One region of the Pseudomonas sp. TSO6 genome, then DNA from elsewhere that is predicted to be linked to it. Evidence: predicted binding sites of a transcription regulator. Region 1 holds the regulator's gene; the other holds the start of a gene.
The links. Region 1 encodes FliA, which starts transcription of late flagellar genes. Its sites were predicted from a motif close to CTAAAGTTTNNNNNNNNNNNGCCGNTAA; they were not measured.

Region 1 (11,335 bases):
CGCCGTGCTGGTGGTGCCGAGCCTGTTGGTGGGCCTGGTGGTTGCGATGTTCCAGGCCGCCACCCAGATCAACGAACAGACCCTGAGCTTTCTGCCGCGTCTGCTGGTGATGCTGATCACGCTGATCGTCGCCGGGCCATGGCTGGTGCAGAAGTTCATGGAGTACATCACCACCCTCTACACCAACATCCCGCAGCTGATCGGTTGACGCGGATATGCTGGAGCTGACCGACGCGCAGATCGGCACCTGGGTTGCCACCTTCATCCTGCCGTTGTTCAGGGTGACTGCGGTGCTGATGACCATGCCGATCCTTGGCACGCGCATGCTGCCGGCGCGGGTGCGCCTGTACGTGGCGGTGGCCATTACCGTGGTGATCGTGCCAGCGCTGCCGCCGTTGCCTGAATTCGACCCGCTGAGCCTGCGCGGCCTGCTGCTGTGCGCCGAGCAGATCATTGTCGGTGCACTGTTCGGCCTGGCCTTGCAGTTGTTGTTCCAGGCTTTCGTGATCGCCGGGCAGGTCGTCGCGGTGCAGATGGGCATGGCCTTCGCCTCGATGGTCGATCCCGCCAACGGCGTTAACGTCACGGTCATCAGCCAGTTCATGACCATGCTGGTGAGCGTGCTGTTCCTGTTGATGAACGGCCACCTGGTGGTGTTCGAGGTGCTGACCGAAAGCTTTACCACCTTGCCGGTGGGCAATGCGCTGGTGGTCAACCAGTTCTGGGAGCTGGCCGGGCGGCTGGGTTGGGTATTTTCTGCCGGCCTGTTGCTGATCCTGCCGGTGATCGCTGCGTTGCTGGTGGTGAACATTGCCTTCGGCGTGATGACCCGCGCCGCGCCGCAGTTGAATATCTTCTCCATTGGCTTTCCGCTGACCCTGGTCATGGGCATGTTCATTTTCTGGGTCGGTCTGGCCGATGTGCTGTCCCACTACCAGGCATTGGCCAGCGAAGCGCTGCAATGGCTGCGTGAACTGGCGAGGGCGCGCTGAGCATGGCAGAAAGCGAGAGCGGTCAGGACAAGACAGAAGACCCCACCGACAAGCGCAAGCGCGATGCCCGCGAGAAAGGCGAGATCGCCCGCTCCAAGGAGCTGAATACGGTGGCGGTGACCCTGGCTGGCGCGGGTGGCCTGCTGGCATTCGGCGGTCATATGGCTGAGACGTTGCTGAGCATCATGCGCATGAACTTTAGCCTGACCCGCGACATCATTGTCGACGAGCGGGCCATGGGCGCCTTCCTGCTGGCCTCGGGCAAGATGGCGATATGGGCGGTGCAGCCGGTGCTGATCCTGCTGTTCGTGATTTCCTTCGTGGCACCTATTGCCCTCAGCGGCTTCCTGTTCTCTGGCAGCCTGCTGCAGCCAAAATTCAGCCGCATGAACCCGTTATCGGGGATCAAGCGCATGTTCTCGATGAATAGCCTCACCGAGCTGCTCAAGGCGCTGGCCAAGTTCTTCGTGATCTTGGTAGTCGCGGTGGTGGTGCTGTCCAACGACCGCCAGGCTTTGCTGGCGATTGCCAATGAGCCGCTGGAGCAGGCGATCATCCATAGCCTGCAGGTGGTGGGTTGGAGTGCCTTGTGGATGTCGGCCGGGCTGTTGCTGATTGCCGCGGCCGACGTGCCGTTCCAGCTGTACCAGACGCACAAGAAAATGAAGATGACCAAGCAGGAAGTGCGCGACGAGTACAAGGACAGCGAGGGCAAGCCCGAGGTCAAGCAACGCATTCGCCAGCTGCAGCGCGAGATGTCGCAGCGGCGCATGATGGCAGCGGTGCCGCAGGCCGATGTGATCATCACCAACCCGACGCACTATGCGGTGGCCCTGCAGTACGACCCGGAGAAGGGCGGGGCGGCGCCGTTGCTGCTGGCCAAGGGTACCGACTTCATGGCCTTGAAGATTCGGGAGATTGGCGTTGAGCACAAGATCCAGATCCTCGAATCGCCGGCGCTGGCGCGGGCGATCTACTACTCCACCGAGCCAGAGCAGGAGATCCCCGCCGGCTTGTACCTGGCCGTGGCGCAGGTGCTGGCCTATGTGTTCCAGATCCGCCAGTACCGCGCCGGCAGGGGTAAGCGGCCAGAGCCGTTGAAAGAAGATTTGCCGATCCCGCCGGACCTGCGCCGCGACAGCTGACCTGATCCCGCAGCGTGGGCCTCACACGGGCTCTGTGGGAGCGGCCTTGTGTCGCGATAGGGCCGCAAAGCGGCCCCAGGGTTTCGGCATCACGGCAACATTTTTGGGGCCGCTCTGCGGCCCTATCGCGACGCAAGGCCGCTCCCACAATGAAACTGTGCTTGTCCTCTGGCAAAGTTGGAAGGCTTCTTGCAAAGCCACGCCCAGGCGCCCCTTGGGCGTCAAAGTTTTGCATCAAGAGGACTCGCGGTGGATCGCACTCAGTTAATCAGCAACGCCCGCAATAACCTGGCCGGTCTCGGTCGGGGCAACCTGGGCGTGCCGCTGCTGCTGCTGGTGATGTTGGCAATGATGATGTTGCCGATACCGCCGTTCCTGCTCGACGTGTTCTTCACCTTCAACATCGCCTTGTCGATCGTGGTGCTGCTGGTCTGTGTGTACGCCCTGCGCCCACTGGACTTCGCCGCCTTCCCCACCATCCTGCTGGTGGCCACGCTGCTGCGCCTGGCGCTGAACGTGGCGTCCACCCGCGTGGTCATGCTGCATGGCCAGGAGGGCCACGGCGCTGCCGGTAAGGTGATCCAGGCCTTCGGTGAAGTGGTGATCGGCGGCAACTACGTGGTCGGTGGCGTGGTGTTTGCCATCCTCATGATCATCAACTTCGTGGTGGTGACCAAGGGTGCCGGGCGTATTTCCGAGGTGAGCGCGCGTTTCACCCTCGACGCCATGCCCGGCAAGCAGATGGCCATCGATGCCGACCTCAACGCCGGCCTGATCGACCAGGCCCAGGCCAAGCACCGCCGTGCCGAAGTGGCGCAAGAGGCGGAGTTCTACGGCTCGATGGACGGTGCCAGCAAGTTCGTCCGCGGTGACGCCATCGCCGGCCTGCTGATCCTGTTCATCAACCTGATCGGCGGCATGCTGATCGGCATGTTGCAGCACGGCATGAGCTTCGGCGATGCCGGCAAGGTATACGCCCTGCTGACCATCGGTGACGGTTTGGTGGCGCAATTGCCATCACTGCTGCTGTCCACCGCTGCCGCGATCATGGTCACCCGCGCCTCGGGCTCCGAGGACATGGGCAAGCTGATCAACCGGCAGATGTTCGATTCGCCCAAGGCCCTGGCGGTGTCCGGCGGGCTGATGATCGTCATGGGGCTGGTGCCGGGCATGCCGCACGTGGCCTTCCTCGGCCTTGGCCTGCTGGCCTGTGGCGGCGCCTACCTGGTGTGGAAGAAGCAGAACAAGGTGAAGCTGGAGGCGCAACAAGAGGCGCAGCGCCAGCAAGACCTGTTGCCCTCGCCGCAGCGCGCGCTCGATACCAAGGAGCTGGGCTGGGACGACGTGACGCCTATCGACATGATCGGCCTGGAGGTCGGTTACCGGCTGATCCCGCTGGTCGACCGCAACCAGGGCGGCCAGTTGCTGGCGCGGATCAAGGGTGTGCGCAAGAAGCTGTCCCAGGACTTGGGTTTCCTCATGCCCACCGTGCACATTCGTGACAACCTCGACTTGCAGCCCAGCGCCTATCGCCTGACCCTGATGGGGGTGATCCTGGCCGAAGCGGAGATTTACCCGGACCGGGAGCTGGCGATCAACCCCGGGCAAGTGTTCGGCACCCTGAACGGCATTGCCGCGCGTGACCCGGCGTTTGGCCTGGAGGCGGTTTGGATCGACGTCGGCCAGCGTTCCCAGGCGCAGTCGCTGGGCTACACCGTGGTCGACGCAAGCACCGTGGTGGCCACCCACCTCAACCAGATCCTGCAGAAGCACTGCCATGAGCTGATTGGCCACGAAGAGGTTCAGCAACTGCTGCAGGTGCTGTCCAAGGCATCGCCTAAACTTGCAGAAGAGCTGGTGCCGGGTGTCATTTCCTTGTCGGGCCTGCTCAAGGTGCTGCAAGCACTGTTGTCGGAACAGGTGCCGGTGCGCGATATTCGCAGTATTGCCGAAGCCATCGCCAACAACGCCGGCAAGAGTCAAGATACCGCCGCGCTGGTGGCGGTGGTGCGCGTCGGATTGTGTCGCGCCATCGTGCAAAGCATTGTCGGCGTTGAGTCGGAGCTGCCAGTGATTACCCTGGAGCCAAGGTTGGAACAGATTTTGCTCAATAGTCTGCAAAGGGCCGGGCAAGGTCAGGAAGATGGTGTTCTTCTGGAGCCGAGCATGGCCGAGAAGCTGCAACGTTCGCTGATCGAAGCGGCCCAGCGCCAGGAAATGCAGGGCCAGCCGGCCATCCTGCTGGTCGCCGGCCCGATCCGCGCCATGCTGTCGCGTTTCGGTCGCCTGGCTGTACCGAATTTGCATGTTCTGGCGTATCAGGAAATACCGGACAACAAGCAAGTCACCATCGTTGCCACCGTGGGCCCTAACGGCTGAGGTAGTGGATAATGCAAGTTAAGCGATTTTTCGCCGCCGATATGCGTCAGGCCATGAAGCTGGTCCGTGACGAGCTGGGCGCCGATGCCGCGATCATTGGCAACCGCCGCATTGCCGGTGGTGTCGAACTGACGGCCGCGCTGGACTACAAGCTGTCCGCCCTGGCTCCGCGCGTGCCCAACGCCGAGCTGGAAGAAGAGCTGCGCAAGACCCATACGCGCATCGCCACTGCCCAGGCCGAGCTGGACCACCGCCAGGACAGCAGCGACAACAACCGCCAATTGTTTGCCGGGCAGTCGCTGACGGCCGCCGAGCCGTTGATCGAGCCGCATGTCGATGCCCCTGAGGCTGCCGCTGCCCCTGCTGCGGCGCCGGTCGACCCGCGCTTGTTCGATGCCATGCGCTCCGAGCTGTCGGGCCTGCGCGAGCTGCTGGAAGTGCAGCTCGGTTCGCTGGCCTGGAGCCAGCTGCAGGGCAGCAAGCCACAGCAGGCCAACCTCTGGCGCCGGCTGCAGCGCATCGGCCTGTCCGGGCCTATCGCCCGTGAGTTGCTCGACCTCACCGCCGAGATCGAAGAGCCTCGCCAGGCCTGGCGCATGCTGCTGGCGCACCTGGCGCGGATGATCGAAATCCCCGAAATCGAACCGATCGAAGAGGGTGGTGTAATTGCCATGGTCGGCCCGGCCGGCATGGGCAAGACCACCACCCTGGCCAAGCTGGCTGCCCGCTACGTGCTCAAGTATGGCGCGCAAAACCTGGCGCTGGTGAGCATGGACAGTTTTCGTATCGGCGCCCAGGAGCAGCTCAAGACCCTGGGCCGCATCCTCAATGTGCCAGTGACCTACGTCGACCCGGGCCAGTCGCTGGCTGCGGCACTGGAGCCACTGCTGCGCAAACGCGTCGTGCTGATCGATACCGCCGGCCTGCAAGCCAGCGACCCGGCACTGCGCATGCAGCTGGAAACCCTGGCCGGGCGTGGCATTGCCGCGAAGAATTACCTGGTGCTGGCTACCACCAGCCAGAAGCAAGTGCTGACCGCCGCCTACCACAGCTACAAGCGCTGTGGCCTGGCCGGTTGCATCCTGACCAAACTGGATGAAACGGCAAGCCTTGGCGATGTGCTGAGCCTTGCCATCAGTCATGAACTGCCCGTGGCCTACCTCACCGACGGCCCGCGCATTCCTGACGACCTGCACCTGCCGCGTGGCCACCAATTGGTGTCCCGTGCGGTCAATGTGCAGCAGCAGGACGAGCCCAGCGAAGAGGCCATGGCCGACATGTTCGCTGATCTCTATCACAACCCCCGACGGGCGGGTTGACCATGAAGCGTGTGCAAAGTAGCTATGCCAAGGGGTACGCAGAATTGCCCCACGTGTGGCCTGAGTCCCAGCGAGACAAGGTAAAGAACAGACATGGGTAGCATGCATCCCGTACAGGTGATCGCCGTGACCGGTGGCAAAGGTGGCGTCGGCAAGACTAACGTTTCAGTGAACCTGTCCCTGGCGCTGGCCGAGCTTGGCCGCAGGGTCATGCTGCTGGACGCCGACCTGGGCCTGGCCAACGTCGACGTGTTGCTGGGCCTTACCCCCAAACGTACCCTGGCCGATGTCATCGAGGGGCGCTGCGAGCTGCGTGACGTGATGCTGCAGGGCCCTGGCGGTGTGCGCATCGTACCGGCGGCCTCGGGCACCCAGAGCATGGTGCACCTGGCCCCGGCCCAGCATGCAGGGCTGATCCAGGCGTTCAGCGAAATCGGCGACAACCTCGACGTGCTGGTGATCGACACTGCGGCGGGTATTGGCGAGTCGGTGGTCAGCTTCGTTCGCGCTGCCCAGGAAGTGCTGCTGGTGGTGTGTGACGAGCCCACCTCGATCACCGATGCCTACGCCCTGATCAAACTGCTCAACCGCGACTACGGGATGAATCGTTTCCGTGTGCTGGCCAACATGGCGCAGAGCCCGCAGGAAGGGCGCAACCTGTTCGCCAAGCTGACCAAGGTCACCGACCGCTTCCTCGACGTTGCCCTGCAGTACGTGGGCGCCGTACCGTACGACGAGTGTGTGCGCAAGGCAGTGCAGAAGCAGCGCGCCGTGTACGAAGCCTTCCCACGCTCCAAGTGCGCGCTGGCCTTCAAGGCGATTGCCCAGAAGGTTGACAGCTGGCCGCTGCCGGCCAATCCGCGCGGCCACCTGGAGTTCTTTGTCGAGCGCCTGGTGCAGCCCACCAGCGCGGGCCCCGTGCTATGAACGCCAGCGGCTTCAAGATGTACAGCCGGGCAGCGAAAGACGGCCAGTACGAGCTGATCGAACGCTACGCCCCGCTGGTGAAGCGCATTGCCTACCACCTGTTGGCGCGGTTACCGGCCAACGTGCAGGTCGAGGACCTGATCCAGGCCGGCATGATCGGCCTGCTTGAAGTGGCCAACAAATATGACGCCAGCAAAGGCGCTAGCTTTGAAACCTATGCCGGCATCCGCATCCGCGGGGCCATGCTGGACGAGGTGCGCAAGGGCGACTGGGCACCGCGTTCGGTGCACCGCAACACCCGCATGGTCAGTGACGCGATGCGTGCCGTTGAAGCCAGAACAGGCCGGGACGCTAAAGATCATGAAGTTGCTGCCGAACTCCAATTGAGTCTCGATGATTACTACGGGATCTTGAACGATACCTTGGGCAGCCGCCTGTTCAGCTTTGACGACCTGTTGCAGGACGGCGAGCACGAAGGGCTGCATGAGGATGGCGCCAGTGGCCATGTCGAACCTGCGCGTGGCCTGGAGGACGAACGCTTCCAGGCTGCCCTGACCGAGGCCATTGCCAACCTGCCGGAGCGTGAGCGCCTGGTACTGGCGCTGTACTACGACGAAGAGCTGAACCTCAAGGAAATTGGCGAGGTGCTTGGGGTCAGCGAGTCGCGGGTCAGCCAGTTGCACAGCCAGTGTGCCGCGCGCCTGCGTAGCCGCCTGGGGGAATGGCGGGCACGTTGAGCCCGGTGTCGTTGCAGTCGTTTTCCACGTGCGTTATCCACGTTGTACCGAATTGAATGAGTGCGTGCCCGGTAGACCGGGCGCGTTTGAGACTGCTTGGAGGTCTAATTGGACAAGAACATGAAAATCCTCATCGTTGACGACTTTTCGACGATGCGGCGGATCATCAAGAACCTGTTGCGTGACCTGGGCTTCACCAACACCGACGAAGCCGACGATGGCATCACGGCGCTGCCGATGCTGCAAAGGGGCGCCTACGACTTCCTGGTGACCGACTGGAACATGCCCGGCATGTCCGGCATCGACCTGCTGCGCAAAGTGCGTGCCGACGATCAGCTGAAGACCTTGCCAGTATTGATGGTGACCGCTGAAGCCAAGCGCGACCAGATCATCGAAGCGGCCCAGGCCGGCGTCAATGGCTATGTGGTCAAGCCGTTCACCGCTCAGGTGCTCAAAGAAAAGATCGAGAAGATCTTCGAACGCGTCAACGGCTGAGTCACGTCAGGGGGCGCGCCATGGATTCATCACAAACGTCTTTGGGGGAGTTCGAATCGACCCTGAAGAAACATGCCCAGGAGTTGGTCGAAAGCCTGGAACGGGGCCGTTTTGGCGAGGCGGTACAGCTGATTCACGAGCTGAACCAGACCCGCGATCGCGGCCTGTACCAGGAAGTCGGCAAGCTGACCCGCGAGTTGCACAGCGCTATCGTCAGCTTCCAGATCGACCCGACCATCCCGCAGGCCGAGGAGGTGTCGCAGATTACCGACGCTACCGAGCGCCTGTCGTACGTGGTCAAGCTGACCGAGGGCGCGGCCAACCGCACCATGGACCTGGTCGAGGCAAGCACCCCGGTGCTCAACGACCTGGCCAGCGAAGCCAAGGCGCTGAGCACCGACTGGCAGCGCTTCATGCGCCGCGAAGTGGCTGCGCCGGAGTTCCGTGACCTGGTCAAGCGCGTCGACAGTTTCCTGACGCACAGCGCTGAAGGTAACCGCAAGGTTGCCGGGCATCTCAACGACATTCTGCTGGCTCAGGACTATCAGGACCTGACCGGCCAGGTGATCAAGCGCGTCACCAGCCTGGTGACCGAGGTGGAAAGCAACCTGCTCAAACTGGTGCTGATGGCCAGCCAGGTCGACCGCTTTGCCGGTATCCAGCATGACCACGATCAACTGCGCGCAGAAAAAGATGCAGAAAAACATCCGACTCGGGGTGAAGGTCCGCAGATTCATGCCGATAAGCGTGAAGACGTTGTGTCCGGTCAGGACGATGTCGATGATTTGCTGTCCAGCCTGGGTTTTTAAGGAGCACGTTTGATGAGCTTCGGCGCCGATGAAGAAATCCTCCAGGATTTCCTGGTAGAAGCCGGCGAAATTCTTGAGCAACTGTCCGAGCAACTGGTCGAGCTGGAAAGCCGACCTGACGATGCCGACCTGCTCAATGCGATCTTTCGCGGTTTCCACACTGTAAAAGGGGGCGCCGGCTTCCTCCAGCTGAACGAGCTGGTGGAGTGCTGCCATATCGCCGAGAACGTGTTCGACATCCTGCGCAAAGGTGAGCGCCGGGTCGATGCGGAACTGATGGACGTGGTGCTTGAAGCACTGGATACGGTCAACAGCATGTTTGGCCAGGTGCGCGAGCGCGCCGACGTAACCCCGGCCACCCCCGAGTTGCTGGCGGCCTTGTCGCGCCTGGCCGAACCCGGTGGTGCCGAGGCCGCTGAAGCGCCTGCGGCACCGGTAGCCGAGCCGCCGGTTGCGGCCATGGCCCCTGCCGATGACCAGGACATCACCGACAGCGAGTTTGAACAGCTGCTCGATTCGCTCGACGCGGTCAAGGCGCAAGCCGCGGTCGACGAGCAGATGCAGGGCGAGACCATCAGTGGTGCGGGTGACGAAATCACCGACGCCGAGTTCGAGTCGCTGCTCGACCAGTTGCACGGCAAAGGCCAGTTCAGTGTCGAAGCTGCAGTACAGCCGGTCGTCGCACCCGCAGAAGCGGTAAGCGACGAAATTACCGACGAAGAATTCGAATCGCTGCTCGACCAGTTGCATGGCAAGGGCACGTTCCAGGCTGATGCCTTGCCTGCCGTCAAAGCACCGGCGCCGGTCGCGGTTGACAACAGCGCCGCTGGCGACGAAATCAGCGAGCACGAGTTCGAGGCCCTGCTGGACCAGTTGCACGGCAAGGGCAAGTTTGGTGGTGACGTTGCTGCGGTCGAGGCCCCGGTTGTGGCCAAGGCGCAAGCGCCTGCCCAGGCCTTGGCCGACAGCCAGCCGGTGGCCAAGCCAGCCGCTGCTGCGCCGGCGCCTGCGGCCGCCAGCAAGCCTGCGCCGGCCCCCCGTGCGCCGGCGCCGGCCGCCGAGAAGCATGCCGTCAGCGAAGCGGAAACCACCGTTCGCGTCGACACCGCGCGCCTGGACGAGATCATGAACATGGTCGGCGAACTGGTGCTTGTGCGTAACCGCCTGGTGCGCCTGGGCCTGAACAGCGGCGACGAGGCCATGTCCAAGGCCGTGTCCAACCTCGACGTGGTCACTGCCGACCTGCAGACGGCGGTGATGAAAACCCGCATGCAGCCGATCAAGAAAGTGTTCGGCCGCTTCCCGCGGCTGGTACGCGACCTTGCCCGCCAACTGAAAAAAGAGATCAACCTGGAACTGGTCGGCGAAGAAACCGACCTGGACAAGAACCTGGTCGAGGCCCTGGCCGACCCGTTGGTGCACCTGGTGCGCAACGCCGTCGACCATGGTGTCGAGATGCCCGACGAGCGTGAAGCTTCGGGCAAGGCCCGCACCGGACGCGTGGTGCTGTCGGCCGAACAGGAAGGTGACCACATCCTGTTGTCGATCTCTGATGACGGCAAGGGCATGGACCCGAACATCCTGCGCGCCAAGGCCGTGGAAAAAGGCCTGATGGACAAGGATGCCGCTGATCGCCTGAGCGAATCTGACTGCTACAACCTGATCTTCGCCCCAGGCTTCTCGACCAAGACCGAAATTTCCGATGTGTCTGGCCGTGGCGTGGGCATGGACGTGGTGAAAACCAAGATTTCCCAGCTCAACGGCTCGATCAACATCTACTCGGCCAAAGGCCAGGGCTCGAAGATCGTCATCAAGGTGCCGCTGACCCTGGCGATCATGCCCACCCTGATGGTGATGCTGGGCAACCAGGCATTCGCCTTCCCGCTGGTCAACGTCAACGAGATCTTCCACCTCGACCTGTCGCGCACGAACGTAGTCGACGGCCAGGAAGTGGTGATCGTGCGCGACAAGGCGCTGCCGCTGTTCTACCTCAAGCGCTGGCTGGTACAGGGCCAGGTGCACGAAGAGCAGCACGAGGGTCATGTAGTGATCCTGTCGGTCGGCACGCAACGCATCGGCTTTGTCGTCGATCAACTGGTTGGCCAGGAAGAAGTGGTAATCAAGCCGCTGGGCAAGATGCTGCAGGGCACCCCGGGCATGTCCGGGGCCACCATCACCGGTGACGGTCGCATTGCGTTGATTCTCGACGTCCCGAGCATGCTCAAGCGTTACGCCGCGCGGCGTATTTGATTTCGGTGGCGCACCCTGGCGGGTTGCGCCGCCTAATGGAGTGTTTATGGCAGTCAAGGTCCTGGTGGTGGATGATTCCGGTTTCTTCCGCCGCCGTGTCTCGGAAATCCTCTCGGCGGATCCGACGATCCAGGTAGTAGGTACCGCGACCAATGGCAAGGAAGCAATCGACCAGGCGCTGGCGCTCAAGCCCGATGTCATCACCATGGACTACGAAATGCCCATGATGGACGGCATCACCGCGGTGCGGCACATCATGCAGCGCTGCCCGACGCCGGTATT
Region 2 (11,335 bases), on a different contig from region 1:
GCTCTTGCCAACGATGTTCGCCTGTAGCGCGCTGCCCGGTGCATACACGATATCGTCGGGCCGCAGCAGCACGTCCACCGAACTGCCCGGTGCCATGATGTAGGCACGGTTGCCGCGCAGTTCTCCCAGCTCGGTATTGACGGCTTCGTGGCTGCTCATCTGCCCACGGATGAAGTACCCCTGGCCAATAAAGCTGGCCACGAACGGCGTCTGTGGTTCGTGGTAAAGGTTGTAGGGCGTGTCCCACTGCTCCAGGCGGCCTTCCTTGAACACACCAACCTGATCGCTGACAGCAAAGGCTTCTTCCTGGTCATGGGTAACCAGGATGGCGCTGGTGCCACGGCTCTTGAGAATATCGCGAACCTCATGGCTCAGGCGCCGGCGCAACTCCACGTCAAGGTTGGAGAATGGCTCGTCGAGCAGCAGCAACTGCGGTTCCGGCGCCAGCGCGCGGGCCAGGGCGACCCGTTGTTGCTGGCCGCCAGACAATTCGTGCGGGTAACGCCCGCCCAGGCCGCCAAGCTTGACCAGTTCGAGCATCTCTTCGATGACGGCGGCCTGGCGTGGGTGCTTGGCGATGCCAAAGGCAATGTTCTGCGCCACGGTCAGGTGCGGGAACAGCGCATAGTCCTGGAACACCATGCCGATGCGGCGCTTTTCCGGGGCCAGGGTGAAGCCGGCGCGGGAAATGACCTCGCCGGCCAGCTGGATCTCGCCTTCGTGCACCGGTTCGAAACCGGCAATGGCGCGCAGCGTGGTGGTTTTCCCGCAACCGGATGAACCCAGCAGGCAACCGATGTCGCCTGCGTTCAGGTGCAGGTTGAGGTTCTGGACGATGCGCTGGTCGCCGTAGCCGCAGGCGAGGTTGCGCAGGTTGAGCAGTAGGGGTTGACTCATGCGTGGTGGTAAGCCGGTTCTACAAGGAATTCGAGAAGCGCCTTCTGTGCATGCAGGCGGTTTTCAGCCTCGTCCCAGGCGACCGAACGTGGGTCGTCGAGCAGGTCCTGGCTGATTTCCTCGCCACGGTGGGCGGGCAGGCAGTGCATGAAGAGGACATCGGGTGCCGCCAGGTCGAGCAGTTCGCGGGTGACCTGGTAAGGCGCGAAATGCGCCAGGCGCCGTGCAGTTTCCTCCTCCTGACCCATGGAAGTCCAGACATCGGTGACCACCAGGTGTGCATCACGCACGGCTTCCTTGGCATCGCGGATGATCTGCACGCGGTCACCGCCCAGCGCCATGAAGCGCTGATCCGGCTCGTAGCCTTCGGGGCAGGCGATGCGCAGCTGGAAATCGAACTGCCTGGCGGCCTCGATATAGGAGTTGCACATGTTGAAACCGTCGCCGATCCAGGTCACGGTCTTGCCCTGGATCGAGCCGCGGTGCTCGAGGAAGGTCTGCATGTCGGCCAGCAGTTGGCATGGGTGCGACTCGTCGGACAGGCCGTTGATCACCGGCACACGCGACTTGGCGGCGAATTCGGTCAGGGTGCTGTGGGCGTGGGTACGAATCATCACCACATCGACCATGCTCGACAGCACGATGGCGCTGTCACCGATCGGCTCGCCACGGCCCAGCTGGGTGTCGCGTGGCGACAGGAAGATGGCCTGGCCGCCCAGCTGGATCATGCCAGCCTCGAACGACACGCGGGTACGGGTCGAGGATTTCTCGAAGATCATGCCAAGCACGCGGTTCTTCAGGGGCTCGAACAGCACGCCTCGTTTGCGCAGGTCCTTCAGCTCGATGCCGCGGCGGATCACCCCGAGCAATTCGTCGGTGGTGAAGTCCAGCAGGGAGAGAAAGTGCCTAGCGCTCATGATTGACTACCTTATCTGCAACGGTATGCAGGTCGACCGTATGGTTTTTTTTGACAACGGGATTGACCTGCGGCGTAAGCCGCACGGGGCGGACGAAAATAGGGAAAGGCGCAATACTATAAGTAAATGTCGCCTGAAGCCAAGGGGGAACAGCGGCCTGATTGCAAAGGGTGTTGCAAAGGGTGTCTTCACCCGTCGGCCTGTGCTGTTTTTTATTTACTACACGAGGTTGTACAGGGCTTGCTGGCAATTTGGCAAATGGCTGTCGCAAATCGTGTGCCTGATGTCGGTGGATTCACGCGGCGAAGGGCGCTGGCCGGGGGCAGGGGGCGGGCGCATAGTCAATGTTCGACAACAACAAGGCAGAGGCGGCCATGACCAAGACCCTGCATCACCGTGCCTGTCACCTGTGCGAAGCAATCTGCGGGCTGAATATCGAAGTCAGCCATGAAGACGACGGGCGGGCGCTAATCAGCTCGATCAAGGGCGACCCCCAGGACCCGTTCAGCCGTGGCCACGTCTGCCCCAAGGCCGTGGCGTTGCAGGACATCCAGAACGACCCTGACCGCCTGCGCCAGCCGCACAAGCGGGTAGGGGAGCGTTGGCAGGCCATCGGCTGGGAAGAGGCCTTTGCCCTGGCCGCGGAAAAGTTGTGGGCGGTCCAGCAGGCTCACGGGCGCAATGCCGTGGCGGTCTACCAGGGCAACCCAAGCGTGCACAACTACGGTCTGATGACCCACAGCAACTACTTCCTCGGCCTGCTCAAGACACGCAACCGTTTCTCGGCCACCTCGGTAGACCAGCTGCCACAACACCTGGTCAGCCACCTGATGTATGGCCATGGCCTGCTGCTGCCGATTCCGGATATCGACCACGCCGACTTCATGCTGATTCTTGGCGGCAACCCGCTGGCCTCCAACGGCAGCATCATGACCGTTCCCGATGTGGAAAAGCGCCTCAAGGCCCTGCTTGGCCGGGGCGGGCGCCTGGTGGTGGTGGACCCTCGGCGCAGCGAAACGGCGGCCATGGCCGATACCCACCTGTTTATCCGTCCGGGTGGGGACGCAGCCTTGTTGTGCGGCGTGCTCAACACCCTGTTCGAGGAGGGCCTGGCGCAAGGTTCGCACTTACCCATCAACGGCCTGCAGCAGGTGCGTGAGGCGCTTGCCCCCCTCAGCGCCGAAGCCATGAGCCCGCATTGCGGCATTGCTGCTACGCAGATCCGCCAGCTGGCACGGGACTTCGCTGCGGCAGAAAAGGCCGTGTGCTATGGCCGCATGGGCGTTTCCACCCAAACCTTCGGGACCCTCTGCCACTGGCTGGTGCAACTGATCAACCTGGTTACCGGCAACCTCGACCGTGAAGGCGGCGCTTTGTGCACCGAGCCCGCCGTCGACCTGGTGGCCACCACCTCGGGCGGCCATTTCAACGCCTGGCAGAGCCGGGTCTCGGGTTTGCCCGAGTACGGTGGCGAGCTACCCGTGGCGGCCCTGGCCGAAGAGATGCTGACACCTGGCGAAGGGCAGGTACGCGCCTTGGTGACAGTGGCCGGCAACCCGGTGCTGTCCACGCCTAACGGTCGCCAGCTGGATGCGGCCCTGGAAGGCCTGGAGTTCATGCTCAGCATCGACCTCTACATCAATGAAACCACTCGGCATGCCGACCTGATCCTGCCTTCCACCTCCTCGCTGGAAAACGACCACTACGACAGCACCTTCAACTTGCTGGCCGTGCGCAACGTCACCCGCTTCAACCGGGCGATCCTGGCCAAGCCGGACGGGGCGCTGCACGACTGGGAAATTTTCGTCGGCCTGGCCCAGGCGTTTGCCAGGCGTGCCGAGCTTGAGTTGAAACCGACCTGGGCACCTGCGCAGATGATCGATCTGGCCTTGCGCAAGGGGCGCTATGGTGAAGCAACGCCTTGGCGGCTTTCACTGGCAACGCTGGACGAGCACCCACACGGCCTTGACCTCGGGCCGTTACGCAGCAACCTCGCTGAGCGCCTGGCGACTACCAGCAAGGCTGTCGAAGCGGCACCCCAGGTGTTGCTGGACGACCTTCACCGCCTGACGCAACTGGCACCGCCCGTACCGGGTGAGCTGCTGCTGATCGGCCGCCGCCACGTGCGCAGCAACAACTCATGGATGCACAATTTCCACCGCCTGGTGAAAGGCAAGCCTCGCCATCATCTGTTGATGCACCCGCAAGACCTGCAACAGCGACAGTTGCAGGACGGCCAGCGGGTGCGTGTCCGCTCCCGCACGGGTGATCTCGAAGTCGAGGTGCAAGCCTGCGAGGACATGATGCCCGGTGTGGTCAGCCTGCCCCATGGCTTCGGTCACGGTCGTCAGGGCGTGCACATGCAGATCGCCCAGGCGCAGCCCGGGGTGAGCGCCAATGACCTGACCGACGAGCGCTTGCGGGACCAGGTTTCCGGCAACGCTGCGCTCAATGGCGTACCCGTGCAGGTGGAGGCCGCGTAAGGAACAGCAAGGCCGAGCACGCTGCTCGGCTTTCCGTTACAATGCGCCACCGTGCCGACAACAGCGTCGCAAAGTTAAGCCGAGGTGCTACATGGATATCATCGAAACGATCAAAGAGCAGATTGCCAACAACACCATTCTGCTTTACATGAAAGGCTCGCCGAATGCCCCGCAATGCGGGTTCTCGGCCAAGGCATCGCAAGCAGTGATGGGTTGTGGCGAGAAGTTCGCCTACGTCGACATCCTGCAGAACCCGGAAATCCGTGCCAACCTGCCAAAATATGCCAACTGGCCGACCTTCCCGCAGCTGTGGGTAGCCGGTGAGCTGGTTGGCGGTAGCGACATCATGCTGGAAATGTTCGAGAAGGGTGAGCTGCAAACCCTGATCAAGGACGCTGCTGCCAAAGCCAAGGCTTCCGAAGCCTGAGCTTCCGGCAAGCATAAAAAAACCCGCTGATAGCGGGTTTTTTTATGCGGCGAATAATTATTCTTCGCCCATCTGCGACTGCAGGTAGTTTTCGATAGTGATCTTTTCGATCAGCCCCAGTTGGGTTTCCAGCCAGTCGATGTGCTCTTCCTCGGATTCGAGGATCTCTTCAAGCATGTCACGCGAGCCGAAGTCGCCAGCGGTTTCGCAATGGGCGATGGCTGCCTTCAGGTCGGCCAGGCCTTTCTTTTCAAGCTTCAGGTCGCACTCGAGCATTTCCTTGGTGTGCTCGCCGATCAGCAGCTTGCCCAGGTCCTGAACGTTAGGGATGCCTTCGAGGAAGAGAATACGCTTGATCAGTTTGTCAGCGTGCTTCATCTCGTCGATGGATTCCTTGTACTCGTGCTTGCCGAGCTTGTTCAGGCCCCAATCTTCGTACATGCGTGCGTGCAGGAAGTACTGGTTGATCGCGACCAGCTCGTTTCCGAGGATCTTGTTGAGATGCTGGATGACGCTTACGTCGCCTTTCATTACGGGTTCCTGCCCTGTAGAAGTGTGCCAATACAGTGAAGTTTGAGCCCGATACTTAGTAGTGTCAAACCTAAGTTGTTGAATAATAAGTGAAAATTAATAGGAATAAGAATGTTTGTGAACCGCGTTGGAGCGCTAACTTATTGAATTTAAGGCATAAAAAAACCGGACACAGGGTCCGGTTCTTTGAATTCTGGGTTTTCAGGCCCCGGTAAATTCCACGGGATAGGGCAGGGCGGCCTGGCTGACCTGAAGCTCGGTCAGGGTCTCACGGACCACTTCCTTGGCCAGGCAGGCACATTTGCCACACTGGCTTGCGACATTGGTCGCGGCTCGCACTTCCTTGTAACTGCAGCATCCTTCATAGATCGCATCGCGGATCTGTCCGTCGGTGACGCCGACACAAAGACACACATACATAAGGGCTGACCATCGCGGGTTGAGTCGATGGATTGGAGCTTAATGTGAATGAGAATGCTTGTCAAAGTGCTTTCTGAAAAGGCTGTGCTTGAGCGACCGGTGGTTGCCTGCCTGATGGATTCGGCCTGTCATCAGAAGCCGTGTATGATGGTCGGCCTTTGTTGGATGTCGGGCAAGCCCGTCTGGCCCGGCAAACGGTTTTTCACCCTCATCAGGAGATTACAATGAGCGTACTCGTTGGTAAGAAAGCCCCCGATTTCACCGTTCCAGCCGTGCTGGGCAATGGCGAGATCGTCGACAGCTTCAACCTGGCTTCGGCCATCAAGGGCAAGTACGGCCTGGTGTTCTTCTACCCGCTGGACTTCACCTTCGTCTGCCCGTCCGAGCTGATCGCCCTGGACAACCGCATCCCGGACTTCCAGGCGCGCAACGTCGAAGTGATCGGCGTGTCGATCGACTCGCACTTCACCCACAACGCCTGGCGTAACACCCCGGTCAACAACGGCGGCATCGGTCAGGTGAAGTACACCCTGGCTGCCGACATGACCCACGAAATCTGCAAAGCCTACGACGTAGAGTCCGAAGGCGGCGTGGCCTTCCGTGGCGCCTTCCTGATCGACACCAACGGTGTTGTCCGCTCGCAGATCATCAACGACCTGCCACTGGGCCGTAACATGGACGAGCTGCTGCGCCTGGTTGACGCCCTGCAGTTCCACGAAGAGCACGGCGAAGTCTGCCCTGCCAACTGGAAAAAAGGCGACAAAGGCATGAACGCTTCGCCAGAAGGCGTTGCTGCCTACCTGAGCGAGAACGCTGGCAAGCTGTAATTGCCGCTCGCATAAAAAAACCGGCCCTCGTTGGCCGGTTTTTTTATGCCGTTCTGTGCCGGCCGCTTCGCGGGCGCGCCCGCTCCCACCGATTCTCTGCATGCCTGACGGCAAAGGTGAACCTGTGGGAGCGGGCATGCCCGCGAATGCTTTTGCAGCTCAATCGTTGAAGTCGCGCCAGCCGCCCATCTCTTTCCAGCGGTTGACGATGCCGCAGAACAGCTCGGCCGTCTTCTCGGTGTCATAACGCGCCGAGTGCGCCTCACGCCCGTCGAAGTCGATGTCCGCGCTCTGGCAGGCACGCGCCAGCACGGTCTGGCCATACGCCAGGCCCGCGAGGGTAGCGGTGTCGAAGCTCGAAAACGGGTGGAACGGGTTGCGCTTCAGGTCGTTGCGCGCCACCGCCGCATTGAGGAAGCCCAGGTCGAAGCTGCTGTTGTGGCCGACCAGGATCGCCCGCTTGCAGCCATTGGCCTTGAGTGCCTTGCGTACGCCGCGGAAGATGTCGGTCAGCGCGCTTTCCTCGCTGACGGCCATGCGCAGCGGGTGGTCCAGCTTGATGCCGGTAAACTCCAGCGCGGCGGCTTCGATGTTGGCGCCCTCGAACGGCTCTACCCGGTGGAAGTAGGTGTGCTCGGGGAACAGGAAGCCTTTCTCGTCCATGCCGATAGTGACGGCGGCAATTTCCAGCAGGGCATCGGTCGCGCTGTTGAAACCACCTGTCTCCACATCCACCACTACCGGCAGGTAGCCGCGGAAGCGCTCGGCCATCGGGTGGCGCGAACCGCTGCTACCTTGGGTGTCCATGTCGTCTTCGTAGAGTTCTTCGCTCACGCGTTTTCCTCCAGCAGGCGCCAGCGCAGTTTTTCACCGGCGCGCAGCGGGATTACGGTCTGCTCGCCAAACGGCAGGGTGTCCGGGGCGGTCCATTCTTCACGCACCAGGGTAATGGTGTCGGTGTTCGCCGGCAGGCCGTAGAAGGCCGGGCCGTGCAGGCTGGCAAAGCCTTCCAGCTTGTCCAGCGCGTTACGCTGCTCGAACGCTTCGGCGTACATTTCGATGGCCGCGTAGGCGGTGTAGCAACCGGCGCACCCGCAGGCGGCTTCCTTGGCGTGACGAGCGTGCGGTGCCGAGTCGGTGCCCAGGAAGAACTTCGGGTTACCGCTGGTGGCCGCGTCCAGCAGCGCCACCTGGTGGGTGTTGCGCTTGAGGATCGGCAGGCAGTAGAAATGCGGGCGAATGCCGCCAACCAGCATGTGGTTGCGGTTGTACAGCAGGTGCTGGGCGGTGATGGTCGCGCCGACGTTGGCCGGGGCCTCGGTGACGAACTGCGCGGCGTCGCTGGTGGTGATGTGTTCGAACACCACCTTCAGCGTCGGGAAGCGCTCGACCAGGCGGCGCATGTGCTCGTCGATGAAGCGCTTTTCGCGGTCGAACACGTCGATCTCGCTGCGGGTAACTTCGCCATGCACCAGTAGCGGCATGCCCACTTCCGCCAGTGCCTCTATGGCCGGGAAGATGTTGTCGATGCTGGTCACGCCGGAATCGGAGTTGGTGGTGGCGCCGGCCGGGTACAACTTGGCGGCGTACACGAAACCGCTGGCCTTGGCCGCGCGGATGTCCTCGGGGCTGGTGAGGTCGGTGAGGTACAGCACCATCAGCGGCTCGAAGCGGCTGCCGGCCGGGCGGGCAGCCAGAATGCGCTCGCGGTAGGCACCAGCCTGCTCGGCATTACGCACCGGAGGAACCAGGTTGGGCATGATGATGGCACGGGCGAAGGTACGCGCCACGTCGCCAACGGTGTGGGGCAGGACGGCACCATCGCGCAGATGGATGTGCCAGTCGTCGGGGCGCAGGAGGGTCAGGCGATCGGACATTGGGGATTCCAGGCGGGTCGAACTCAAGCCCCAATGCTACCGGAAAACCCTGGGGCGAGCACGGCTATCAAGTTTTCCGGCAGGCGTCCGATAGCCTGCAGGTAAGCCGTCAGAATTTGTGGAGCCGCCCGTGCGCCAGCGTTACCTAACCCTGTTGACCCTGTTCGCCAGCCTGCCGGCCGGCGCACTGACTTTCCAGACGCGCATGGAGAACATTGCCTGGAAGGTCGAGGGTGACCAGTTCGAGTGCCGTCTGATCCAGCCAATAGAAGGTTTTGGCAGCGGCGAGTTCGTGCGCCGGGCAGGTGAACAGCCGGTGTTCCAGCTGCGTTCGGACAGCAACGTACTGGGTGCAGGTACAGCCAGCCTGCTGGCGGCGGCGGCGCCGTGGCAGCCTGGGCGGGGTGATATCAACCTGGGCAGCGTGCGCATGGCCCGTACCGGGGTGCTGTTCAGTTCTTCCCAAGGCCAGGCCAGCCGCCTGATAAACGGCCTGCTCGACGGGCGCAGCACCGTGGTACGCAACTACACCGGTGAGGCCGGCAGGCCGATGGAAGTGCGCGTGCTGCCGGTCAGCTTCGCCAAGGCCTACAGCGACTACCAGGTTTGTGCCAGCAAGCTGCTGCCAATGAATTACGATCAGGTGCGCCAGACCCAGGTGGGCTTCCCAGGGGGCGGCACCGACCTGGACGCGTCGGCGCGTGCACGGCTGGATGTGATTCTGGATTACATGAAAGCCGACCCGACGGTAAACCACATCGAGCTGAACGGCCACTCCGACAACAGTGGCAACCGCCTGACCAATCGTGACCTGTCGCGTCGTCGCGCGCTGGCGGTGGCTGACTACTTCAAGGCCCACGGTTTGACTGAAGAACAGATCACGGTGCGCTTCCATGGCGAGCAGTACCCGTTGGTGAAGAACAACAGCGCTGCCAACCGGGCGCGCAATCGCCGGGTGAATATTGAGCTGGATCGGGTGGCAGTGGTTGAGAAACCCGCGGAAAAACCGGCTGAACGAGTGGCGCCTGCCGCGCCGGCGCCAGCACCAGCCAGCCCGGCGGCTGCCGCGCCGGGGGCGAAGGCGCCCTGAGATCGGGGTGCCTTCAGGTGTATGGAAAGAGATTGCATCAGGGCTACCAGGCGTTCGCCACAACGTTTTCAGCGCCTATCAGATCGAGCGCCGCCCGCGCGGCGCATCGCCGGCAAGCCAGCTCCTACATTTGTTTCGGGCCAGTCACTTCTGTGGGCTCACCGCTGTTCGCCTTGTTTGTTCCCATCGATAGTGAAGGTGATGCGCCAAGGGGGCGCGCGCCTGAGGTGCAGGCATGACTGGCCCGAAACAAATGTAGGAGCTGGCTTGCCGGCGATGCGCCGCGCGGGCGGCGCTCGATCTCATAGGCGCTAGAGATGCTGAGGCATGCACTTTGATGCCCCGATACGATCCTGAGCCCCGCCCCCTGGATAGCCCTGCCCCCCCCGTCGCCCTTCCGACAGTTCCTGTCGCTTTGTCGTCAGAAGCTGTCGCCCCACTGTAAATTTATCCGCAAGGCCGTTAGAATCGATCCCTTTCCGTACAACCCCGTGGAGTGATGGCATGGCGGACGTAAAAAAGGTCGTACTGGCGTATTCCGGCGGCCTTGATACTTCGGTGATTCTCAAGTGGCTGCAGGATACCTACAACTGCGAAGTGGTGACCTTCACCGCTGACCTGGGTCAGGGCGAAGAGGTCGAACCGGCCCGTGCCAAGGCCCAGGCAATGGGTGTTAAAGAGATCTACATCGACGACCTGCGCGAAGAGTTCGTGCGTGATTTCGTGTTCCCGATGTTCCGCGCCAACACCGTCTACGAAGGCGAGTACCTGCTGGGTACTTCCATCGCCCGCCCGCTGATCGCCAAGCGCCTGATCGAAATCGCCAACGAAACCGGCGCTGACGCCATTTCCCATGGCGCCACCGGCAAAGGCAACGACCAGGTGCGTTTCGAGCTGGGTGCCTACGCCCTGAAACCAGGCGTCAAGGTCATCGCCCCGTGGCGTGAGTGGGACCTGCTGTCCCGCGAAAAACTGATGGACTACGCCGAAAAGCACGGCATCCCGATCGAGCGCCACGGCAAGAAGAAGTCGCCGTACTCGATGGACGCCAACCTGCTGCACATCTCCTACGAAGGCGGTGTCCTGGAAGATACCTGGACCGAGCACGAAGAAGACATGTGGCGCTGGAGCGTCTCGCCTGAGAACGCCCCGGACCAGGCGACCTACATCGAGCTCACCTACCGTAACGGTGACATCGTTGCGATCGATGGCGTCGAGAAGACCCCGGCCACCGTCCTGGCCGACCTGAACCGTATCGGCGGTGCCAACGGCATCGGCCGCCTGGACATCGTCGAGAACCGTTACGTCGGCATGAAGTCGCGTGGCTGCTACGAGACCCCAGGCGGCACCATCATGCTCAAGGCCCACCGTGCCATCGAGTCGATCACCCTGGACCGCGAAGTCGCTCACCTGAAAGATGAGCTGATGCCGAAGTACGCCAGCCTGATCTACACCGGCTACTGGTGGAGCCCGGAGCGTCTGATGCTGCAACAGATGATCGACGCTTCGCAGGTCAACGTGAATGGCGTGGTACGCCTGAAGCTGTACAAAGGCAACGTGACCGTGGTCGGCCGCCAGTCGGATGACTCGCTGTTCGATGCCAACATCGCGACCTTCGAGGAAGATGGCGGCGCCTACAACCAGGCAGACGCGGCCGGCTTCATCAAGCTGAACGCACTGCGCATGCGCATTGCTGCCAACAAAGGCCGTTCGCTGCTCTGATTGCTGGCACGTGTCGTAGAAACCCCGGCTCAGGCCGGGGTTTTTTTTGGGGGGCAGAAAAGTCCGGGGGTTTAGCGCTCTTCGTTCACGACGTTGCCCTCGAGTGCGCTGATCGACAGCTGCGCACATTGACGTCTGTCCAGA

Region 2: the regulator FliA is predicted to act here: its motif matches at 8,446-8,473, upstream of ACN6NG_RS04840 (flagellar protein MotY).

What each region holds. Positions count from the first base shown of each region.
Region 1 is NZ_JBLZWV010000020.1:201,010-212,344, forward strand. Features, by position in the region: gene fliQ (flagellar biosynthesis protein FliQ) at 1-208, shown strand, start outside; gene fliR (flagellar biosynthetic protein FliR) at 216-992, shown strand; partial or broken gene flhB (flagellar biosynthesis protein FlhB) at 995-1,999, shown strand; gene flhA (flagellar biosynthesis protein FlhA) at 2,387-4,516, shown strand; gene flhF (flagellar biosynthesis protein FlhF) at 4,528-5,835, shown strand; gene fleN (flagellar synthesis regulator FleN) at 5,929-6,762, shown strand; gene fliA (RNA polymerase sigma factor FliA) at 6,759-7,499, shown strand; gene ACN6NG_RS06890 (chemotaxis response regulator CheY) at 7,620-7,994, shown strand; gene ACN6NG_RS06895 (protein phosphatase CheZ) at 8,015-8,803, shown strand; gene ACN6NG_RS06900 (chemotaxis protein CheA) at 8,816-11,053, shown strand; gene ACN6NG_RS06905 (protein-glutamate methylesterase/protein-glutamine glutaminase) at 11,100-11,335, shown strand, end outside.
Region 2 is NZ_JBLZWV010000015.1:98,835-110,169, forward strand. Features, by position in the region: gene ACN6NG_RS04795 (ABC transporter ATP-binding protein) at 1-897, opposite strand, end outside; gene argF (ornithine carbamoyltransferase) at 894-1,814, opposite strand; gene ACN6NG_RS04805 (molybdopterin-dependent oxidoreductase) at 2,189-4,297, shown strand; gene grxD (Grx4 family monothiol glutaredoxin) at 4,389-4,724, shown strand; gene bfr (bacterioferritin) at 4,782-5,255, opposite strand; gene ACN6NG_RS04820 (bacterioferritin-associated ferredoxin) at 5,457-5,675, opposite strand; gene ACN6NG_RS04825 (peroxiredoxin) at 5,900-6,502, shown strand; gene rnt (ribonuclease T) at 6,662-7,309, opposite strand; gene pyrC (dihydroorotase) at 7,333-8,379, opposite strand; gene ACN6NG_RS04840 (flagellar protein MotY) at 8,510-9,469, shown strand; gene ACN6NG_RS04845 (argininosuccinate synthase) at 9,974-11,191, shown strand; gene ACN6NG_RS04850 (hypothetical protein) at 11,263-11,335, opposite strand, start outside.